DNA from 2 places in the Paenibacillus sp. JT31N11 genome. Region 2 is predicted to be linked to the other one. Evidence: predicted binding sites of a transcription regulator. Region 2 holds the regulator's gene; the other holds the start of a gene.

Region 1 (11,111 bases), on a different contig from region 2:
GGTGCTGTTTTGCTATGAGAAGGAGAGCGGATCGGCAGGCGCAGGACTGCGCGATGCGATTCGTTCTTTTGAAGAAAGCGGCAGGATGGTGGACAGGAAATCAACCCGGATTAGCGTACTGCTGATTGTCGGCCCTGAGGGCGGATTTACACAGCGGGAAGCCGAGGAGGCGGAAGCGGCTGGCGCCGTTATCGTAGGGCTCGGCAAACGCATTCTGCGTACCGAGACAGCGGCGATGGTAGGCCTGGCCTGCCTGATGTACGAATCCGGAGAAATGGGAGGCGAATAACGACATGCCGTCGGTTGCATTTTATACATTGGGCTGTAAAGTAAACTTCTATGATACGGAAGCGATCTGGCAGCTGTTCAAGAATGAAGGCTATGAGCAGGTTGATTTTGAGACGACGACTGCTGATGTCTATTTGATTAATACGTGCACGGTAACCAATACGGGCGACAAGAAGAGCCGCCAGATTATCCGGCGTGCAATCCGGCGTAATCCGGATGCTGTAATTGCCGTGACAGGCTGTTACGCTCAGACATCTCCGGCTGAGATTCTGGCTATTGAAGGCGTCGATCTGGTAATCGGCACGCAGGGCAGGGACAAATTACTGGACCATGTCCGTGAAATCCAGGCCGACCGCAGACCGGTCAACGCCGTCCGCAATATTATGAAAACGCGCGAGTTCGAAGAGCTGGATGTTCCTGACTTTGCCGACCGTACACGTGCCTTTCTGAAAATCCAGGAGGGCTGCAATAACTTCTGCACCTTCTGTATTATTCCCTGGTCCCGCGGGCTCTCCCGCAGCCGCGACCCCGAGAGCGTGCTTAATCAGGCACGTCAGCTGGTGGCTGCCGGATACAAGGAAATCGTTCTGACCGGCATTCATACCGGCGGGTACGGCGATGATATGGAAAATTACCGGTTATCGGATCTGCTTTGGGATTTGGACAAGATCGAAGGACTTGAGCGCATCCGCATCAGCTCCATTGAAGCAAGCCAAATCGATGATGCCATGATCGACGTGCTTAACCGTTCATCCAAAATGTGCCGCCATCTTCATGTTCCTCTCCAGGCAGGCGATGATACCGTGCTCAAGCGCATGCGCCGCAAATATACGGTTGAAGAATTTGCCGAGAAGATCCGTCTTCTGCATCAGGCTATGCCCGGTGTGGCAATTACGACAGATGTGATTGTCGGCTTCCCGGGGGAAACCGAGGAAATGTTCGAGAATGGCTACCGCCTGATGGAAGAGCTGAAGTTCTCGGAAATGCATGTGTTCCCTTATTCCAGAAGAACGGGTACGCCTGCGGCCCGGATGGAGGAACAGGTGGATGAAGAGATTAAGAATGAGCGTGTCCACAAGCTGATTGATCTTTCGGAGCAAATGCAGCTTGAATACGCCAGGAAATATGTCGGCGAGGTACTGGATGTCATTCCCGAGCGCGATTACAAGGGTGCACCTGGAACGGGACGCGTTATGGGCTACACGGACAACTACCTGCAGGTTGTATTCGAAGGTTCGGAGCTGCTTATCGGCCAGCTGTGCCGGGTAAAAATCACTGAGGCTGGTGTTAACGAATGCTTTGGTCAGCTTGTCCGTGTTCTGGAAACCAATGAAGCTCCGGTATCGAAACAGCTGGATTCCGAAATTGCCGCCCTGCCTGAAGCCTTAAGAGCTTAGGCGGAGCGTTTCATTCATATTTTAAAATTGCGAGGATTCTTATCCGCCCTGAAGTATGGGGCTGCGAAGAGAATCCTTGCTCTACATAGGTCACAGCACCAGGCCGAAGGCATTCATGCGCCTTAAGGTGAGGCCACCTGAATAGCGGAGGGGAAGCGTATATGAAAGAAATTTCGGCAGGAGGCGTTGTATTTCGCCGTATTGACGGCGGGCTGCAAATCCAATTAATTCAGGACCGTTACGGCAAAATCTCGCTTCCCAAGGGAAAAATGGAGCCTGGTGAGACAGTCGAACAAACGGCTCTGCGTGAAATCGTAGAGGAAACGGGAATGGAAGGCGTTATAATCGCTCCCATCGACCAAATTAAGTATAAGTACAATCACGAGACCAAAGGCTCTGTGGATAAAGAGGTGCATTATTACCTCGTTGAAGCGGTTGGAGGCAAGCTGCAGGCCCAGGTGGAGGAAATCCGCGGGGTTGAATGGTTTGAGCCTTCCGAGGCCTGGCGCCGTCAGCGTCAATCAGGCTATAACAACAATGATCGTATATTGTCGGGAGCGCTTAAGCTGCTCGGCCTGGAGGTGCGCGGAAATGGTTGAAGTTTGGACGCCGGATTCATCGCTGGCCCGTTTTATTGATCACACCCTGCTGAAGCCGTCCGCTTCGGAACAGGATATTTTGCAGCTGTGCAAGGAAGCCATCGCCTACAAGTTTTACAGCGTTTGCGTGCATGGATCATGGGTTGCATTTTGCCGGAAGCAGCTTGCCGGAAGCGATGTCGCGATCAGCGCCGTTTGCGGTTTTCCTCTGGGAGCGATGGCGACGAAGGTAAAAGTGTTCGAAGCCGTCAATGCGGTTGAGGATGGGGCCAGGGAGATCGATATGGTGCTGTCAATCGGAGCAGTCCTGGAGGGGCGCTTGGATAGCGTATCCAGAGATATCGCTGCTGTGGTGAAAGCGGTGGAAAACCGGGCGATCGTCAAAGTTATTCTGGAAACGGGATTTCTGGATGACCGGCAAAAAGTCGAAGCTTCACTTGCAGCCGAAGCTGCTGGCGCCCATTATGTGAAAACCTCGACCGGGTTCGGTCCGGGAGGAGCAACGGAAGCGGATATCAAGCTGATGCGGGCATCCGTTGCAGCCGGTACCGGAGTCAAGGCCTCCGGCGGTATCCGTGACAGGGATACGGCGATCCTGATGCTGCGCAGCGGGGCGAACAGGCTCGGAACGAGTGCGGGAATCGCGATTGTCAGTCCGGAGTCAACCGCTTCAGCGCCGGGTGATAGCAGAGCGGAAGGGCAATCAGGGAGCTCATTATATTAAAAATCGTTTGAGCGTGGGCGATTTGTGACGCCGGGGACGCGCTCATCCAGGCGGATACTGCCTGCAGCTCCGCGACAAACGGGGCGAATAGCGCAGCGCCGCCAACATTCAGGGCGGTATGGGACCATGCGACAAAACGGCCGGATTTGGTGCCGCCAAGCGACGCAAGAAGGGCTGTTACACAGGTGCCCACATTCGCGCCAATTACAACGGCAATCCCGATTTCAACGGGCATCGCGCCAACGGATGTAAGACCCATAATAATACCGATGACGGCGGCGCTGCTGTGCACTGCCGCTGTTAATACGAACCCGGCTGCCAGCCCCCAGAGTACACTGTCCTCCGCGCGGTTCAGAAAAGTGCTGAACAAGCCGCTTGTTTGAACGGCCGGGGCAATGGACTGCATCACGCTGATCCCGATCAGCAGGAGAGCAAAACCGGCTATAATCACGGCGGCGCTACGGACAGGTTGAAACCAGCGATGTCCGGCTGCCCCTCCTGTGTTGGTGGAGTAGTTGGCCGTTCGAAATGGCATGAGCTTCATTTCTCCGATCAGCGCCGTCACCAGCCAAAGTCCGCATGCCGCAGCAAGCAGGGGCCAAGCCAGGCGGTTAATGTTCAGTCCGATCAGCTCTGTTGTCAGGCAGGTTCCGATATTGGTGCCAAGAATAATGCCGAGCGTGCGCGGGAAAGTGAGCAGACCGGCATTGACAAGTCCCATCGACATGACTGTGACGGCCGTGCTGCTTTGCAGAACGGCCGTTGCTGCTGTTCCGACGGCAAGACCATGCAGCGGCGTCGCTGTTGATCGCTGCAGCACGAGGTGCAGATGCTTGCCGACCGAGCGCTGGAGAGCGAGCTCCATCGCTTTCATACCCAGCATGAACAAGGCAAAACCAAGCAGCATAGGCGCAATAATGGAGTGAATCATGAAGGCAGAACTCCTTTTACGTTCATATAATAAAAGACCGGCTGTTGTATCGATACATATGCGTAAAAACGGACAACCATGACAAGCAATGACCATTTGAAGGGCGGAAGCAGGATATGAAACACCCCAAAGCAATACTGCTGCGTGATCGCAAAAAAAGAGTAGAGCAGGGCCATCCCTGGGTTTATGCCAGTGAAATTGACCGCATGGAAGGCGAGGCTCTTCCCGGGGATTTGGTAGATCTTCACAGCCACCAGGGGCGGTATCTGGCCACGGGTTATTGGAATCCCCAGTCGCAAATTACAGTAAGAATTGTTTCCTATCAACCGATTGAAGCCATGGATGAAGATTTTTTCCGTGAACGCTTCGAGCAGTGCGCGCTGCACCGCAGCCGGTTCGTACTGGATCATGATTGCCGCCTTGTTTATGGCGAAGCGGACAGGCTGCCAGGGCTGATTGTCGACCGTTTTGGCGATGTGCTGGTGGTGCAGCTGCTGACGCTTGGCATGGATGCCCGGCGGGAGGCCATTACGGCCGCCTTGGCTGCTGTTTTCACGCCGAAGGGCATATATGAGCGCAGCGATGTATCGGTTCGCGCGCTTGAGGGTCTGGAAGAGAGGACAGGAGTCATCTACGGGGAATGCCCGCGCATCGTGGATATTCATGAGAATGGACTGCTGCTTGAGGTGGACATCATCGAGGGGCAGAAAACCGGCTATTTCTTCGACCAGCGTGAGAACCGCTCATCCATCGCTCCCCTCATGAAGGGCTGGGGATGGCGCAGCGGCATCAAGCTTGAAGAGCGATCACCCGATGAAGCATCCGATGACACGGGAGCATTGGCGGATCTGCAGGAGAGCACACGGGTTCCCGTCAATGCGAACGGTAAAGCCGTTACTTTCCCTTATTGGGACGGGGCTACCGTTCTGGAATGCTTCGCCCATACGGGCAGCTTCACACTGCATGCCTGTCAATACGGAGCCAAGAAAGTGACATGTCTCGATGTATCCTCCCATGCTATCGAGACTGCCCGCCGCAATACGGCCCGCAATGGCTTCGAGGACCGGGTGGAATTTGTGGTCGCCGATGCCTTCGAATATTTGCGGTCGCAGGTGAAAGGGCTGGATGAGCGGGCGGAGCGCGGGAGGGCCGGACTTGCGGCTGGCGGTAAAACGCCGGATACCTCCAAGCCGATGGGGAACGCAGGCCGGACATGGGACGTCGTTATTCTCGATCCACCCGCGTTCGCCAAATCCAAGAGCGCCGTTCCGGGAGCGATCCGCGGCTATAAAGATATCAATTTGCATGGGATGAAGCTGGTGAACGAAGGAGGCTACCTCGTGACGGCCAGCTGTTCCTACCATATGCGCCCGGATTTATTTCTCGAGACGGTCCAGTCGGCTGCCGTCGATGCGGGCAAGCAGCTGCGGCTGATCGAATGGCGGGCTGCCGGCAAGGACCACCCCCAAATTCTGGGAGTTAGCGAAGGCCACTATTTAAAGTTCGCTATTTTTGAAGTCCGCAGCCGCTAGACTGCAAGTCGAATAAGGTCCAAGGTAAGTCGTCTTCTGCAGCGCTGGTCTACGCTGTCTGGGACGGCTTTTTGGCTTGGATGCCTCCAGGCAAGACAGGCAGCTGTGGATACGCCTTATCAGGAGGGGATAACTGTCTTAATTTCCGATGCTTTCATAAGATGCATGATTTACCTAATGAATTGCGAACAAATGTTTGCTTTTTTGGATGAAAACAAGATACAGGTATGATAGAATAATAGAATCGAAACGGCGAAGGGGTGAGCGTATGGCGCTCCGATTGGTAATAGGAAGATCGGGAACCGGCAAGACCCGGTTCTGTCTGGATGAGATACGCAATCAGGTGCTGGAGCAGCCGGGCGGTCCGCCGCTTGTAATGCTCGTGCCGGAGCAGGCTACTTTTCAAACCGAATATGCCCTGCTGAGAGAGTCACAGCTGAGCGGGACGATACGGGCCCAGGTGCTCAGCTTCAGGAGGCTGGCTTTCCGCGTTATGCAGGAGACAGGCGGAACAGCCCTCGTTCCAATCAGCGAGAACGGCAAGAACATGCTGCTGTACAAAATCGTGCATCGGCTTCACGATGACCTGCAGTTATATCAGGGAAGCGAGTCGCAGCCCGGGTTTATCGAACGGCTTGGCGATCTGATGACGGAATGGAAGCGGTACGGGATAGAACCGGAAGATATTGAAACATTCCTGTCGGAGGGCGGTTATGGGAGCAGTAATCAGCTGCTTAGCCGCAAGCTTCACGATCTGAAGCTGATTGGCGGGCAGCTGGTCAAGGAACTGACCGGTTTATACATAGATGCTGAAGATTATTTATCCTGGCTGATTCGAGGCTTCCACGAAGCGCCTTCGATGCGCCAGACGCATATATGGGTGGATGGCTTTCACGGCTTTACCCCCAAGGAATTCGAAGCGCTTGAAGCTCTGATGCGGCAAGCTGAAGAGATCACAGTAACACTCACGCTTGACCGGTTATATGGGGCAGGGGAACAACCTCATGAGCTGGATATGTTCCGCTCCACTGCCGAGACCTTCCTGAAGCTGCGTGAGCTGGCGCTTGCCAATAATGTTCCGGTGGCAAAGCCGGTGGTTCTGAATGACGGGACGCCCTGGCGTTACCGCAGCAGTCCGATGCTGGCGCATCTGGAAGGGCATTACAATGACCGCGCTCCGCTGAAGCTCACGCAGGAGCAGCTGGATGGCGTCGGGCTGACGCTTCACAGCGCCGTTCACCGGCGCGCCGAGGTGGAGGCTGTGGCCCGCGATATTTTCCGCAAAACGCAGGACGAAGGGCTCCGCTACAGGGATCTCGCCGTCATGGTGCGAAATGCGCCGGACTATAATGATTACATAACGGCCGTGTTTGCCGATTACGGAATCCCTTATTTTCTTGACCAAAAGGATGCCGCACTGCATCATCCTCTTGTGGAATTTATTCGCTCTGCTTTGGAAATTGCCGCTCATGGCTGGAGATACGAGGCGGTATTCCGCTGCATCAAAACGGAGCTTCTCATGCCTGACGACTGTAGACTGACACGGGAATCCTTCGACATTCTGGAGAACTACGCTCTGGCTGCAGGCATTGACGGTAACCGCTGGTTGACCCGCAGCCAGTGGAAGCCCTTGATGAGAGATACGCTTGATGGCGATCCTGCGGAGGCCCGTGAACCGGATATCCGCCTGCTGGAGGCTGTTCTTGCCGCGCGGGAAGCCGTAGTGACGCCGCTCCACAAGTTTACTAGGTCTCTGAAGAAGGCGGGCAGCGTCAGGCAGATGTGCGAGGCCTTGTATCAGCTTCTTATGGGAATTGATGCTCCTGACCAACTGGAGCGCTGGAGCCGCAAAGCGGCAGCTGAAGGGAAAACCCAAATTGCCCGTGAGCACCGGCAGCTGTGGGACGGAGTTATGAATATACTGGATCAGCTGACAGAAATGACAGGGGACGAGTCTATGAAGGTCCCCCTGTTCGCGGGTATGGTCGAAACAGGTCTTGAGAGTCTCAAGCTTGCTGCAGTCCCGCCGGCGCTGGATCAGGTGCTGGTCGGGAATATAGACCGTACCCGTTCGGGAAGGGTGCGCGGTTGTTATGTGCTGGGAGCCAACGATGGAGTAATGCCGCATAGAATTCAGGAGGATGGCGTGCTTACTGAGCAGGAACGGGAGACGTTGGGAAGCGGAGGGCTTCAGATGGCGCCGGGAGTCCGCAGGAGACTGCTTGACGAGCGTTTTCTGATTTACAACGCATTAACGAGCGCAAGCCGTTATTTGTGGATCAGCTGGCCGGTAGCGGATGAAGAAGGGAAAAGTCTTCATCCCTCCGAAATTATGCGCCATATGAAGCAGCTTTTTCCAGGGATACAGGAGAAGGGGATAGCCGCCGAGCCTGCTGCCGGGATGGAAGAGGAGGAGCAGCTGTCTTTCATTTCCCATCCGGAGCGGACGCTCTCATATGTCATCAATCAGCTGCGCGCATGGCGTCAAGGTACGGACATCGCACCGGCATGGTGGGAAGCCTTCAACTGGTTTGCTGTCCGGCCACGCTGGCAGGACAAGCTGGGACGGCTTGTGCGTTCGCTGGAATATACGAATTTCGTGCCTTCCCTGTCGCTGGCCACCGCCGATCAGCTTTATGGAACATTGCTTAAGGGCAGTGTGTCCAGAATGGAACGGTTTGTTTCCTGTCCGTTCCAGCATTTTGCCATCCATGGGCTAAGACTGCGTGAGAGGGAGTTGTTCCAGCTTGGAGCGCCGGATATCGGGCAGCTGTTCCACGCTGCCCTCAGCAGGCTTGCACTGTCACTTGGGGAGAGATGGGGCATGCTCGGTGCGGAGCAAATCCGGGCTGAGTCCGCCATCGTTGTTGAAGAATTGGCCATGCGTCTTCAATCGCAGATTCTGCTGAGCAGCAGCCGGCACCGTTATGTCGCGCGCAAATTAAAAGATATAGTCGGCCAAGCCGCCGTTATTCTGGGCGAGCATGCGCGGCGCGCGCAGTTCCAGCCGGTTGGGCTCGAAATTGACTTTGGTCCGGATGGTCCCCTGCCTCCGGTAACGATTCCATTGGCCAATGGCCGCATGCTTGAGATGTCCGGCCGGATTGACCGGGTTGATGCGGCCCAAACCGATGAAGGCCTGCTGCTGCGTGTGATTGATTACAAGTCTGGCGCTACGCAGCTGCGCCTCGAGGAGGTCGCTTACGGGCTGGCGCTGCAAATGCTGACCTATCTGGATGTCCTGCTCAGCGCTGCGCCGGAGTGGCTGGGGCAGCCGGCGAAGCCCGCAGGCGTGCTTTATTTTCATGTGCATAATCCGCTTATATCATCCTCCAATGTGCTCAGCAGCAATAAGGCCGGTGCAGAACGTCTGAAGCGGTTCAAGCTTAAGGGGCTGGTGCTGGCTGATGAAACAACGGCCAGAATGATGGATGGCGCGCTGGAATCCGGCTATTCGGAGCTGCTTCCTGTGGCGCTCAAGCGGGACGGCGGTTTTTACAGCAGCTCCTCAGTCGTTTCGCATGAACAGTGGGATACGCTGCGGCATTCCGTACGCAGGACGCTGCGCCGGATCGGAGACCGGATCTCCGCCGGCGATGTGGCAATTGCGCCCTACCGGCTTGGCGCCAAGACGCCTTGTCAATTTTGTGCCTACAAACCGGTTTGCCAATTTGATCCGCTCATTGAAGGCAATGCCTTCTCCAAGCTGCACAAACCGGGAAAGGACGAGGTCTGGCAGCTGCTTGCCGCAGCTGAAGAGGAAGATGGCCCTCACGGCTTGGATCTGATTCAGGTACTGAATAAGAACGGCTTCACTGATATGGATGAGAAAGGGGGACAAGGGTAGTGGCTGGATTAACCGTGCCAGGAAAGCCTGAGGGCAGCATCTGGACAGATGACCAATGGAAGGCGATTGTAAACGGAGGCTCCAATGTCCTTGTGGCTGCAGCTGCAGGATCAGGTAAAACGGCAGTGCTTGTTGAGCGGATTATCCGCAAGATTTCGGATGATACCGATGTCGACCGGCTGTTAGTTGCCACTTTTACAAAAGCGGCTGCGGCCGAGATGAAGGAGCGTATCCGGATGGCGCTCGAGAAGGAGCTGGAGCGGCAGCCGGGCTCCGATCATTTGAAGCGCCAGCTGGCGCTGATGAGCCGGGCTTCGATTACAACGCTGCACTCCTTCTGTCTGGATGCGATTCGCCGATATTATCCGCTAATAGGTCTTGACCCCGGATTTCGCATCGCCAATGAAACCGAGGCCGAGCTGCTGCGGATGGATGTATTGGACTCCATCTTCGAAGAGAACTATCTGCAGGCCGAGGAAAGCGAGAGCGATTTTCTGCGTCTCGTGGACCGGTTTGGGGGCGAGCGCGGAGATGAGCCGCTCTATGCGCTGGTACTCCAGCTGTACAATTTCGGGCACAGCCACCCCTGGCCGGATGTATGGCTGAGAGAGACGGCTGCGGCATTCCAGGTAGCGGATGCGGCCGAGCTTGGACGAAGCGAATGGGTCAGCAGCATCGCAAGTGTTGTTATCCTGGCGCTGGAGGGAGCCGGGAGCCTGCTTCAGCAAGCGCTGGATCTGACACGGCTTCCCATGGGACCCGATCATTATGCGGTGACGCTTGAGGATGATCTGGCGCTTGTCCGCAATTTGAACGCCCATACCCGCGAGCTGCCGTGGGAGCGGTGGTATGAGGTATTCGCTGAGGTTGGTTTCGGCAAGTTAAAGAGCCGGCGGGGCGATGACTTCGACAAGGGTCTTCAGGAACAGGTCAAGGAGATCCGGGACATGGCCAAATCGATTATTTCGGACATGACCGACCAGCTGTTTGTGCGCTCCGCGGATGATTTTGCAGCTGAGCTGCGGGAGCTTGCGCCGGTTATGCATACGTTGGCCGAGCTTGTGATTGACTTCGGCAGCCGGTTTGAGGAAGCGAAGCGCGAGAAGGGGCTCATCGATTTCGGGGATATGGAGCATTACTGCCTGCGTATTCTCCGTGATCCCGCCTCTACGCCCGAGCTGTCCGTCCCTTCGGCGGCAGCCCTTGAATATCAGCGTCAGTTCGATGAAATTCTGCTGGATGAATATCAGGACACCAATATGGTGCAGGAAGCCATCGTTTCTTTGCTGGCGCGGCCCGGAGCGGGCAACCGGTTCATGGTGGGCGATGTGAAGCAGAGCATTTACCGGTTCCGTCTGGCGGAGCCGAATCTCTTCCTGCAAAAGTATAAATCCTATTCATCCTCGATTGTTGAAGAAACGGGCTCTTATGCTGCAGCCGGTGTCCGGATTGACCTGGCACGAAATTTCCGCAGCAGGTCTGAGGTTGTGGACGGCGTGAATGGTGTTTTTCGGTCCATCATGCGCGAAAAAGTCGCGGAAATGGACTATGACGAGCGGGCTGAGCTTGTTTGCGGAGCGGATTTTCCGCCTGCAGCTGAAGGCGGCCCGGCGGAGCGATACGATGTTGAATTCGCGCTGATCGACAAGGGGGGAGGCAGCGGCGTCAAGGATGGCGAGCCTGCGTTCGCCAGTGACGAGAGCGAAGACGGGCCAGACTCCGCTTCGCCATCCGGCGAAGAGGCGCTTGATCTGCAAACCGTTCAGCTCGAGGCCCGCTACATCGCGGCCCAA
Region 2 (11,111 bases):
GCGCGGCCTCAGCACCCGTATTGAAGTGAGAAATCCGGATCCCGCTGCCAACCCTTATCTGGCGCTGGCGGTTATGCTCAGAGCCGGTCTGGATGGTATCAAAAGCAAACTTCCGCTGCCGGCTCCAACCGATCGTAATGTCTATATTATGACGGAGGAAGAGCGTATCGACGAAGGTATTCAAAGCTTGCCTGAGAGTCTCAAGGAAGCGCTCGATGAAATGCTGCGCGATGACATTATCTGTGACGCGCTTGGCGATCATGCACTTGCTCATTTCTTTGAACTGAAAGAAATTGAGTGGGACATGTACCGCACACAGGTTCATCAGTGGGAACGCGATCAATATTTGACTCTGTACTAAAACCGGAAATCCCTTGGCGCTATTAGCGTTGAGGGATTTTTTTCTTTGGGGGTATATAGATAAATGACAGCTCACTCAGGATAGCATCCCCCATAGTGCCCCCAAAATGCCTCTTGATCGTTTAATACTCGAACAAATCCTGTTCACCTTTCCTTGGAACGAGGCGTAATAATATGCCGCTTGTCTGGTTAAGACTAATAACTCAAAGAAGTGCCTTCAGCATGAGAATATGAACAATTTCAGCAGGACGAAAAGGAGTTATCAATGTGGCAGAAAAAAGCATCCTTGCCTATTTCAAGAGTCCGGAGCAAGCGGAAAAAGCTTTGAAGCAGCTTCAGGCTCTTTCGATTGCAGATGGTTCGATTGAACGGATCGATGGATATCCCGGAGATGGGATTAACCGCTCTGGAAACCCGGTTACCAGCAGTATTCCGGGACTTGGCTATTTGACTCTTGGAAAGGATGTTGGAGAGCCGGATGCAGGCATTCTGGCTGCAGCAAGTGTCAGCGCGAGCGGTTACAGTTCTGGAGGACCGGAGAACAGAGTGACGGGGTATGATATTTTATTGACTGTTGTCATTGAGGAGAAGGATTATGACAAAGCGTTGAAAATAGTCCAAAGCAGCGGTGCGTTATAGCTTGCTCCTTGACTGGTATTCATTCCCCGCGAGCTTCGGCTGGCGGGTATTTGTTCGTTGAATGTCATAATTAAATTGAAGCTTCTCGTCAATACTAAAGTACCATGGACGGGTTTGGGCGGTAAAAAATTAAAGTGTGCGGGGTGTATGAAATGGGGCAGGGCAATTGCGATGAGACTCCTTTAAAAGAACGGCTGAAACAGCATATCCACCTTATTGTCAATGAATCACAGCGTATTTTGGATCAAATTGATGCTGAAAATCACTGTCTTCTGAGTGACTTTGATAATATTGGCAGAACTTTTAAAGAAGTTGAATCCCTGGCCGCTTCATTCTATCTGCAATGTTATCTATCCTCATTTACATCCAACTATTTGGATCTTTCCATATGCATTCAGAACCTTATGGAGCGCCGGCACGGGGCTTTGATTGTTATCGAGAGAAATGATAACCTGGATGCCATCATCCATTCCGGGGTTGCGCTTGTGGCCAAATTGAGCTATTCCCTGCTGGAGGCGATCTTTTATCCGGGAAATCCGCTGCATGACGGGGCTGTTCTCATCAAGTCCGATCAAATTATTTCCGCCGCTAATGTCCTGCCTGTATCCAATGCATCGGATGTGGACAAGAAATTTGGAATGCGGCATCGCGCAGCGATCGGACTGACCGAAATAACAGATGCGCTTGTACTGGTTGTATCGGAAGAAAGCGGGGATGCGTCCTTTGTCTATAAGGGAAAACTCCATCCAATAAAGACAATGGTCATGCCAACGACGGTCTAAATGTATTTTTGAGTACTTTGAGGTAAACCTGAAGCTAGCCAATATGTAAAACAAAAAGAGACTGGCGAAGCCCTAAAGGCAACGCCAGTCTCTGCTTCATGAGAACTCGCTTAGTGAATATCGCGGAAAAGTCCGATAACTTTACCTAAAATCGTTACATTGCGAAGCCGTATCGGCTCCATTGTCGGATTCTCCGGCTGCAGCCGGATATGATCGCGTTCACGATAAAAGGTTTTCACCGTCGCTTCGTCATCTTCCGTCATCGCAACCACGATGTCGCCGTTGATAGCGGATTGCTGCTGCCGCACAATGACATAATCGCCGTCCTGAATGCCTGCGTCAATCATGCTCTCTCCCATTACGTTAAGTATGAAGACATTATGATCGCCGACTTTGCTTGAAGGGAGAGGATAGTAATCCTCAATGTTCTCGGTAGCTGTAATTGGCACCCCTGCAGTAACCTTGCCCACAATGGGAACTTTGGTGATTGCGATTGGAAAAGGAATCTCATTGTCCGCTTGATCCAATATCTCAATCGCTCTCGGTTTCGTCGGGTCACGGCGGATTAAGCCTTTCTTCTCCAGACGGTCCAAATGTCCGTGAACGGTTGAACTTGAAGCAAGTCCTACAGCTTCACCGATTTCCCGGACGGATGGGGGATATCCCTTCTCCCGCACCTCCGTCTTGATGAATTCCAGAATCGCCTGTTGGCGGTTCGATAGTTTCGACACCAGAATCACTCCAAAGGTTCATTTGTGTCAAATTATAACACAGAACCGGAGTTCGTACAAACATAAGTTCGAGAAACAAGAGTTCGTATTTTATGGGGAACAAATGTTCCGAAAACAGTTGACTACAAACGGGTGTTCGTGTTAATATCGGTTTATCGAAAACAGAACAAACGTTTGGGGTGCTGAGAAATGATGATAACAATATCTTCTTACTCTTCTATGAATTCAGAGAATAAAGCTGATAAAGGTTACGTGAAATCTGCATCAGATAAAAGCAGGCCAAAGAAGCTGGTGATGCGGATGATAGCGGCAATATTGTTTTTCTCCCTCTTATTCGTTGGTTTTTCTATAATGCATGGAAGTGCAACGAGCGAGCATCCTGCGGAGCCCGCTGCGGGCGAGAAAGTCATCTCGATCAGTGAGGGCCAGACACTTTGGGAAATAGCAGGGGACTTGCGTAAGGAAGGCGAAGATATCCGGCGAATCATTTATGACTTGAAGGAACGGAACAACCTGACTTCCAGCACACTTATGGCCGGACAAACATTGATTATACCAGCGGACTGATGCAGTCCGCTTTTTTTATTTCCATCTACAGGACAAAGGTCGTATTTTCTTGACAATAGAGGATTAAAAATGTCAAAGTAAAGGGTGAATGTTTACAGCATCATGAGAGGAGCGTATCGGTTTGGAAGAGCTTATTGCAAGGATTAATGAGTTGTCACGAAAAAATAAAGCTGTCGGATTAACTCCGGAGGAAACAATCGAGCGCGATGCTCTGCGTCAGAAATATCTGGAGAACTTCAAGCAAAATTTCAAGAACCAAATCGAAACGATTAAATTTGTGGAAGATGAGGAAGAAAGCGGCGGCAAGCATTAAAACTGCTTGCGGCAAGCCAGGTTTCACCAAATAATAAGCAGGGTGGGGTTATAACGATGCAAATCAAGCTGCTTGGACGCAGTGGACTTGCCGTTTCGGAGCTTTGTTTAGGGACGATGAGTTTTGGAAATACAACAAGTCAAGGCGATTCCATTCGCATGATCCATCAGTTTATGGAGCAGGGCGGCAATTTTCTGGATACGGCGAATGTCTATGTTTCCGGCCGATCGGAGGAGATCGTAGGCGAAGCGATCAAGGATTTTCGCTCAGAGGTTGTGCTGGCAACGAAAGTGCGGATGAATACCGCTGACCATCCCAACGGGGCGGGCGTCTCGCGCAAGCATATTATGCAAAGCGTCGAAGAAAGCCTGCAGCGTCTGCAGACTGACTATATCGATTTGTATCAGGTTCATGTATGGGATCATCTGACTCCTATAGATGAGACACTTCGCGCTCTCGACGATCTGGTCACTTCGGGCAAGGTCCGTTATATCGGATGCTCCAATTTTTTTGCCTGGCAGCTGATGAAATCCCTTGCTGTTAGCGATGCCAACCGCTATGTCCGGTTTATTTCCATTCAACCGCAGTATAGTCTGGTCAGCCGTGAGATGGATCGGGAAATGATGTCGCTTTGTCTGGAGGAGAACGTCGGCGTTATTCCCTGGGCTCCGCTTGGTGGAGGATTTCTGACGGGACGTTATTCCAGGGAAGAGCCCACATCGGGAAGATTGACGTCAAAGGTTGGAGAAAGTTCATGGGGTCTGCGCGCAACGGAACGTAACTTTGCCATCCTGGATGCCGTCCAGGCAGCCGCTCATGAACTGAACAAGACACCTGCACAAATCGCTCTCGCCTGGCTGCTGCAAAGAAAAGGTATCACATCGCCGATATTCGGAGCCAGCACATTGGAACAGTTCTCGGAAAATATGGGGACTGTGGGCTGGACGATGCCAAGTGAAATATGGAATCGGCTGGATGAAGTTAGCTCGCTTCCTTCCGAGTATCCGAATCGTTTCATCGCCAAATTCGCCCGGCCTTTTTAATTCTTTTTCAAGAGAATGAGAATGTTTTGCACAAAGTCTTGTGATTGGGGGGCGCAATGAAGGTTAAACGAATTGTCGCCAATATAGATACCCGGAATATTGCAGCTGCCAAAAGCTTTTACCAGGATGTTCTCGGCCTCGATTTGTTGATGGATCATGGATGGATTGGAACCTATGGTTCTGATGAGCAAATGGGCATTCAAATTAGTTTCGCCGAGCACGGGGGTTCCAACACGCCTACGCCTAATTTGTCCATTGAGGTCGATGATGTCGATGCTGCATTCGAACGCATGAACAGAGCCGGATTTACGATCGAGTATGGTCCGACTGATGAGCCTTGGGGCGTACGTCGTTTCTATGTCCGCGATCCGTTCGGCCAACTTGTTAACATTCTTGCTCATATTTAATTTGATGCATGTCATTCATTCAGGCGAATGGATGGAACAGGAATGGCACAAATACACGCAGCAGACGGGTGTAAAATTCAAGAAATTGCTTACGATGCAAGTTTTGCTTCGCAAAACTTTTAGGAGGAACGTAATTGTCAAGATCCTGGGAACGAAAGGTTCAGAAGAACCAGAGTCAACTTAACAAACAGCGCAAGAAGCAGGGCATGGCGCCTCTGATGGCAAGCAAGACAGCGAGCAGTCCGATTGATACATATAAAGGGCGCAGTCTTCTAATGCCTGCCTTTCTTCTGGTCTTCACGGCAGTCTACGCCTCGATCAGCATTGCACAGGGCACTTACAAGGATTCCGGAAACATGTTCTGGATCACGATCGGCTGTTATATCTTTCTGGCGCTGCTGTTTATATTGAGGCGTCCTTATTTGGCAATCGGAAAAGACTATGTTCGATCGCGGCGCTTTACCGGTGACCGCACGCTTTACTTAAGCTCAATCAAAGGAATCAGCGTACAGAAGGGCTCTGTTATTATCGAGCAGCCCAAAGGCGGAAGCTGGGTATTCTCGCGATTATTTAACCGTTATCCGACGGATGAAATGACCGAACGGCTCCGGACCTTTGCAGCAGCCAACAATATTCCGTTTGCGGAGAAATAAAGAACTGGAGTGGGGAAATTCGTCATGGGCAAAAAAGCGGTACTATTTGATTTGGATGATACGCTGTTATGGGATGACCGGAGTGTAAGCGAAGCTTTCGCAGCTACTTGTCAGGCGGCGGCGGATAAGACTGGCGTCAATCTACAGGATTTGGAGGAAGCTGTCCGGCGCGAAGCCCGGGCTTTGTACGAATCCTATGACACCTATGCCTTTACAAAAATGATCGGGATCAATCCCTTTGAGGGATTGTGGGCGAATTTTCTTGAAGGCGAGCAGGAGGAGTTCAGAAAGCTGCAGCAGCTGGCTCCCGCTTACCGGCGTGAAGCGTGGACTCGAGGGCTGAAGGCTCTGGGAATCCTTGATGAGCAGCTGGGAGCTGAGCTTGCGGAGATGTTTCCCGCAGAGCGCCGCAAGCGCCCGCTGATCTATGAAGAAACCTTCCGCGTGCTGGATAAGCTCAAAGGCCAATACAAGCTGCTGCTGCTCACCAATGGCTCTCCTGATTTGCAGCGGGAGAAGCTGGCAGGCGTACCGGAGCTTGCGCCTTATTTTGATCATATCATCATTTCCGGAGAATTTGGTCAGGGGAAGCCGGCTGCGCCGATTTTTCAGCATGCACTTGAATCGTTGGGGATCGAACCGGCGGATGGAATCATGGTGGGCGACAAGCTGACCACGGACATACTCGGTGCAAATACGGTTGGCATGACCTCGGTTTGGATCAACCGCCATGGCGTGAAACGCAGCGACGACATTATCCCTTCACATGAGATCAAACATCTGGAGGAACTGCTGCCTCTGCTTGTATAAGGATATTGGAATCATAAAGACCCGCTTTCCTGTGATACACATTCAAGCGTGTATCACAGGAAGCGGGTCTATTTATATGACTATGAATGGTCAGGGCATTAAGCCTTCTGGAAGGATTCATCGGCGAACGGATGAGCAATCCAGCCCTCGGTCTCGATAAAGAGGCGCACGGCAACGATCTGGCGGTTATCCATCAAGGTGAAAAAATGCGGTTTATGCTCGGGAACGGAAATAACGTCTCCCGCTTCGAGTTCAACATCGAAATAGCCCACATCGTCGCTGCCCTTGATGATGAAGATGCCGCGCCCAGCCGTGATAGCCCGTACTTCATCTTCCGTATGGGTGTGAACCTGCTCGAATTTCTTCAGCAGTTCGTCGAGGTTGGGTGTCGCATCCGAGAGCGCGATAATGTCCCAGGTCCGGTAGCCGCGGCGGGCAGCCAGGTCGTTGATTTCTGCATCGAAAGTGGATAGAATCTGCTGTTTCTCCTCATCCGTCAGGATGAATTTCTGATGTATCTCTGCAGGCAGTTTCTCCGGATTCCAGTGTTCATACAAGACTTCTTGTTTTTCCAAAAATTCACGGACGTTTGCTTCGCCCGAAATACGCTCTTCTGTGTTGCGGATACGAATTTCAGCCATGTTGTAATCCCTCTTTCCTATAGATGTTAATTCCGATAAGATTAATTATAAAACAAAACGCCAAGACTGTCGACAACACCTTTTCAGCAGGTTGTGAATCTGATAAACTAAAAGTTAATGATTTTTCGCTGCGCCTTCGCTTTGCTATTGCTTGGGAAGGTCTGCAGTTGCGGAAGGGAAGTGCATCGATGACAAAACCAACTATACAACAAATGCTGCAAAAACGCATTCTCATTCTCGACGGTGCAATGGGAACGATGATTCAGCAGGAGGATCTGGGTCCAGAGGATTTCGGTGGCGAAGAGCTGGACGGCTGTAATGAAATGCTCGTTCTGACTCGTCCGGATGTAATCCTTTCCATACATGAGTCTTATCTGGAAGCAGGCGCCGACATTCTGGAGACGAATACTTTCGGCGCAACGGGAGTGGTTCTGGCCGAATATGATATTCCGGAGAAATCGCGGGAAATCAATCTCGCTGCTGCAGCCATAGCGCGTCAAGCGGCCGACAAGTTTTCCACGCCGGAAAGGCCTCGTTTTGTTGCCGGGGCCATGGGGCCAACGACGAAGACGCTTTCTGTCACAGGCGGGGTGACTTTCGATGGTCTGGTGGACACTTATTACGAGCAGGCGGTAGCCCTTATTGAAGGTAAAGTAGACGCTCTTCTGCTTGAAACCTCACAGGATACATTGAACGTAAAGGCGGGAACAATCGGCATCAGCAAGGCATTTGAAACCACAGGCATCACGCTGCCGATTATGATTTCCGGGACGATTGAGCCCATGGGGACGACGCTTGCTGGACAAAATATTGAATCCTTCTATATATCTCTGGAGCATTTGAATCCGATTTCGATCGGTCTGAACTGCGCGACAGGTCCGGAGTTTATGCGCGATCATATCCGTTCGCTGTCGGAGATCTCACGCTCTGCGGTAAGCTGTTACCCCAATGCGGGACTGCCTGATGAGAACGGTCTGTATCACGAATCGCCAACCTCGCTGGCAGGGAAGATCGCTGCTTTTGCCGAGCAGGGGTGGCTTAATATCGCTGGCGGCTGCTGTGGAACCACGCCTGCCCACATCAAAGCGATGGCGGAGACGCTTACCAATTATACGCCGCGCCAGCAGATGGGCAATCATCCTGCTGCCTTGTCTGGCATTGAGACGGTCTTTGTTGAAGAAGACAACCGACCGATTATGATCGGCGAGCGGACGAACATTTCCGGCTCGCGCAAATTCAAACGGCTGATCAAGGAAGCTAAGTTTGAAGAAGCGTCGGAGGTTGCACGGGCTCAGGTGAAAGGCGGAGCGCATGTCATTGATATCAATCTCCAGGATACGGATATCGATGAGGCCTACGCGGTCAACATGTTCCTGCCGGAGGTAGTCAAGAAAGTCAAGGTTCCGCTTATGCTTGACTCCACCTATGATCATATTATCGAGCTTGGGCTCAAGTATTCCCAGGGTAAAGCGATCATTAACTCCATTAACCTGGAGGACGGCGAAACCAAGTTTGAAAAAATCCTGCCGCTGATTCACCGTTACGGCGCATCGGTCGTCTGTATATTAATAGATGAGCGCGGACAAGCCGTATCCCGCGAAGCCAAGATGGAGGTGGCGGCACGCTCCTACGACCTGCTGGTCAATAAATACGGGATGAACCCTGAGGATATTATTTTTGATCCGAATATGTTCCCTGTTGGTTCCGGTGATCCGCAGTATATCGGTTCCGCTGTGGAGACGCTTGAAGGGATCAAAATGATCAAGGAGAAATTCCCCAAAGCCAAGACTATTCTGGGCTTGAGCAATATTTCCTTTGGTCTTCCCGATGCGGGCCGCGAGGTGCTCAACTCTGTTTATCTGTATCATTCCACCAAAGCGGGCCTGGACTACGCCATTGTGAACACAGAAAAGCTGGAGCGCTACGCGTCCATTCCGGAAGAAGAGCGCCGATTGGCGGAGGAATTAATTTATAATACGAACGATGATACATTAGCCGAATTCGTGGCCGCTTTCCGCAACAAGAAGGTGGAAAAGAAAGAAAAATTGTCAAGCTTGCCGCTTGAGGAGCGACTGGGCTCGTATGTGGTGGAGGGAACGAAGGAAGGGCTGATTCCTGATCTGGATGAGGCACTGAGCAAATATTCGCCGCTGGAAGTGATCAACGGTCCTTTGATGAAAGGGATGGAAGAGGTTGGGCGGCTGTTCAACAACAATGAGCTCATCGTGGCCGAGGTGCTGCAAAGCGCCGAAGTGATGAAAGCCTCGGTTGCCCATCTGGAGCCGCATATGGAGAAGAATGAAACGGCAGTCAAGGGCAAGATCATTTTGGCTACCGTTAAAGGCGACGTCCACGATATCGGGAAGAATCTGGTTGAGATCATTTTGTCCAATAATGGGTACAAAATCATAAACCTCGGCATCAAGGTGCCGCCGGAGAAGCTGATCGAAGCTTACCGCAATGAAAAAGCGGATGCCATCGGATTATCCGGCCTGCTTGTCAAATCCGCCCAGCAGATGGTGATTACCGCTCAGGATATGCGAAATGCCGGTATTGATGCCCCGATCCTTGTCGGAGGCGCGGCATTGACCCGCAAGTTCACTAGAACGCGGATCAGCCCGGAATATGACGGACTCGTGCTGTATGCGAAGGATGCCATGGATGGTCTGGACATCGCCAATAAATTGATGAATCCGGAATTCAGGCAGGCTTATGAGGACGATCTCGCCGCATTCAAGGCAGCCGGAAGCGTCGAGGAAGAAGTCAAGAAGCCGCTGCCGGAGCTTACGCGGGCAACCCGCTCCAACGTGTCGACAGATAAACCGGTTTTCATTCCGCCGGATCTGGATCGTCATGTGCTGCGTAATGTCCCGATTCCGCAGATTGTTCCTTATGTGAACATGCAGATGCTGCTGGGCCATCATTTGGGCCTCAAGGGCAGTGTAGAGCAGCTGCTGGCGGAGAAGAACAGCAAAGCGGTCCAGCTGAAGGAAACGGTCGATTCCATTCTGATGGAAGCCGCCGCAAAAGGGACTCTTCATGCCCATGGCATGTACCGGTTCTTCCCGGCACAGTCGTCCGGCAACGATATTATTATCTATGACCCTGCGGAGCCTGGCCGTGAAATCAAACGCTTCTCGTTCCCGCGCCAGCAGGTGGCGCCGTTTCTCTGTCTGGCGGATTTCCTGAAATCGGTGGACAGCGGTATTATGGATTATGTCGGCTTTCTCGTCGTGACCGCCGGTGAAGGGGTGCGCGAATTGGCCGGTCAGCTCAAGGACAACGGCGATTATCTGCGTTCCCATGCTTACCAATCCGTTGCGCTTGAAGTGGCGGAAGGGCTTGCCGAGCGCGTACATCATATGATGCGCGATACATGGGGCTTCCCGGATCCGCATGATTTCACGATGAAGCAGCGCCATGGGGCGCGTTATCAAGGGATTCGTGTTTCGTTCGGCTACCCGGCATGCCCGAACCTGGAGGACCAGGAGCCGCTATTCGACCTGATGAAACCGCAGGATATAGGGGTCGAGTTGACGGAAGGCTTTATGATGGAGCCGGAGGCGTCCGTTTCCGCTATGGTATTCGCCCATCCGGAAGCGCAGTATTTTAACGTCGAAAAGCTGTAAATCGTAATGGATGAAGGCTGGATATGAATGGATACTGCTCTGCCGAAAGTCTCATTACGAAGCGAAATGCGAATGAGTCGCAGCTGGTCAGAGCAGTATCCCCGGCTTCCCAAGAAATACCCTTGGCAGAACGGTATTATACCGGTCCTGCTAAGGGTATTGTTAAACTTATAGGATTTATATCTTCACGAACCAAATAAATTTTTCTATAAGTTCAATTGGGAAGGAACTTGCTTGAGCCGTGAAATGGACGGGGGCAGTTTCTTCTTGCCAGAGGACTAGGAGGAAAGCAGCTATGCAGATCGTATTTCTGGGAACAAGCGCAGGAAGACCGACCAAGGCACGCAATGTCACATCGATAGCGCTCAAGCTGCCTGAACCTTCAAACGGGTTTTGGCTCATTGATTGCGGAGAAGGCACCCAGCACCGTTTGCTTGGGAGCAAGCTCAAGCTCAACCGACTGGAGCGTATTCTGATTACCCATCTGCATGGAGATCATATCTACGGGCTGCCCGGACTTCTTACCAGCCGCTCCT

The links. The regulator LexA, encoded in region 2, represses DNA repair genes until DNA is damaged. The targets are predictions, from matches to a motif close to CGAACATATGTTCG.
Region 1: a site for LexA is predicted at 5,657-5,670, ahead of addB (helicase-exonuclease AddAB subunit AddB). Genes of this name have one in related genera too.

Annotation. Positions count from the first base shown of each region.
Region 1 covers NZ_JBWDNQ010000002.1:679,434-690,544, reverse strand. The annotation lists gene AC0YNV_RS11370 (16S rRNA (uracil(1498)-N(3))-methyltransferase) at 1-289, shown strand, start outside; gene mtaB (tRNA (N(6)-L-threonylcarbamoyladenosine(37)-C(2))-methylthiotransferase MtaB) at 294-1,685, shown strand; gene AC0YNV_RS11360 (NUDIX hydrolase) at 1,847-2,284, shown strand; gene deoC (deoxyribose-phosphate aldolase) at 2,277-3,008, shown strand; gene AC0YNV_RS11350 (Na/Pi cotransporter family protein) at 2,935-3,939, opposite strand; gene AC0YNV_RS11345 (class I SAM-dependent rRNA methyltransferase) at 4,056-5,471, shown strand; gene addB (helicase-exonuclease AddAB subunit AddB) at 5,740-9,318, shown strand; gene addA (helicase-exonuclease AddAB subunit AddA) at 9,318-11,111, shown strand, end outside.
Region 2 covers NZ_JBWDNQ010000008.1:309,177-320,287, reverse strand. The annotation lists gene glnA (type I glutamate--ammonia ligase) at 1-361, shown strand, start outside; gene AC0YNV_RS25825 (hypothetical protein) at 628-999, shown strand; gene cdaS (sporulation-specific diadenylate cyclase CdaS) at 1,152-1,781, shown strand; gene lexA (transcriptional repressor LexA) at 1,892-2,512, opposite strand; gene AC0YNV_RS25810 (LysM peptidoglycan-binding domain-containing protein) at 2,702-3,079, shown strand; gene AC0YNV_RS25805 (DUF896 domain-containing protein) at 3,201-3,392, shown strand; gene AC0YNV_RS25800 (aldo/keto reductase) at 3,449-4,435, shown strand; gene AC0YNV_RS25795 (glyoxalase superfamily protein) at 4,492-4,842, shown strand; gene AC0YNV_RS25790 (hypothetical protein) at 4,977-5,495, shown strand; gene AC0YNV_RS25785 (HAD family hydrolase) at 5,520-6,305, shown strand; gene AC0YNV_RS25780 (1,2-dihydroxy-3-keto-5-methylthiopentene dioxygenase) at 6,404-6,946, opposite strand; gene metH (methionine synthase) at 7,135-10,575, shown strand; gene rnz (ribonuclease Z) at 10,871-11,111, shown strand, end outside.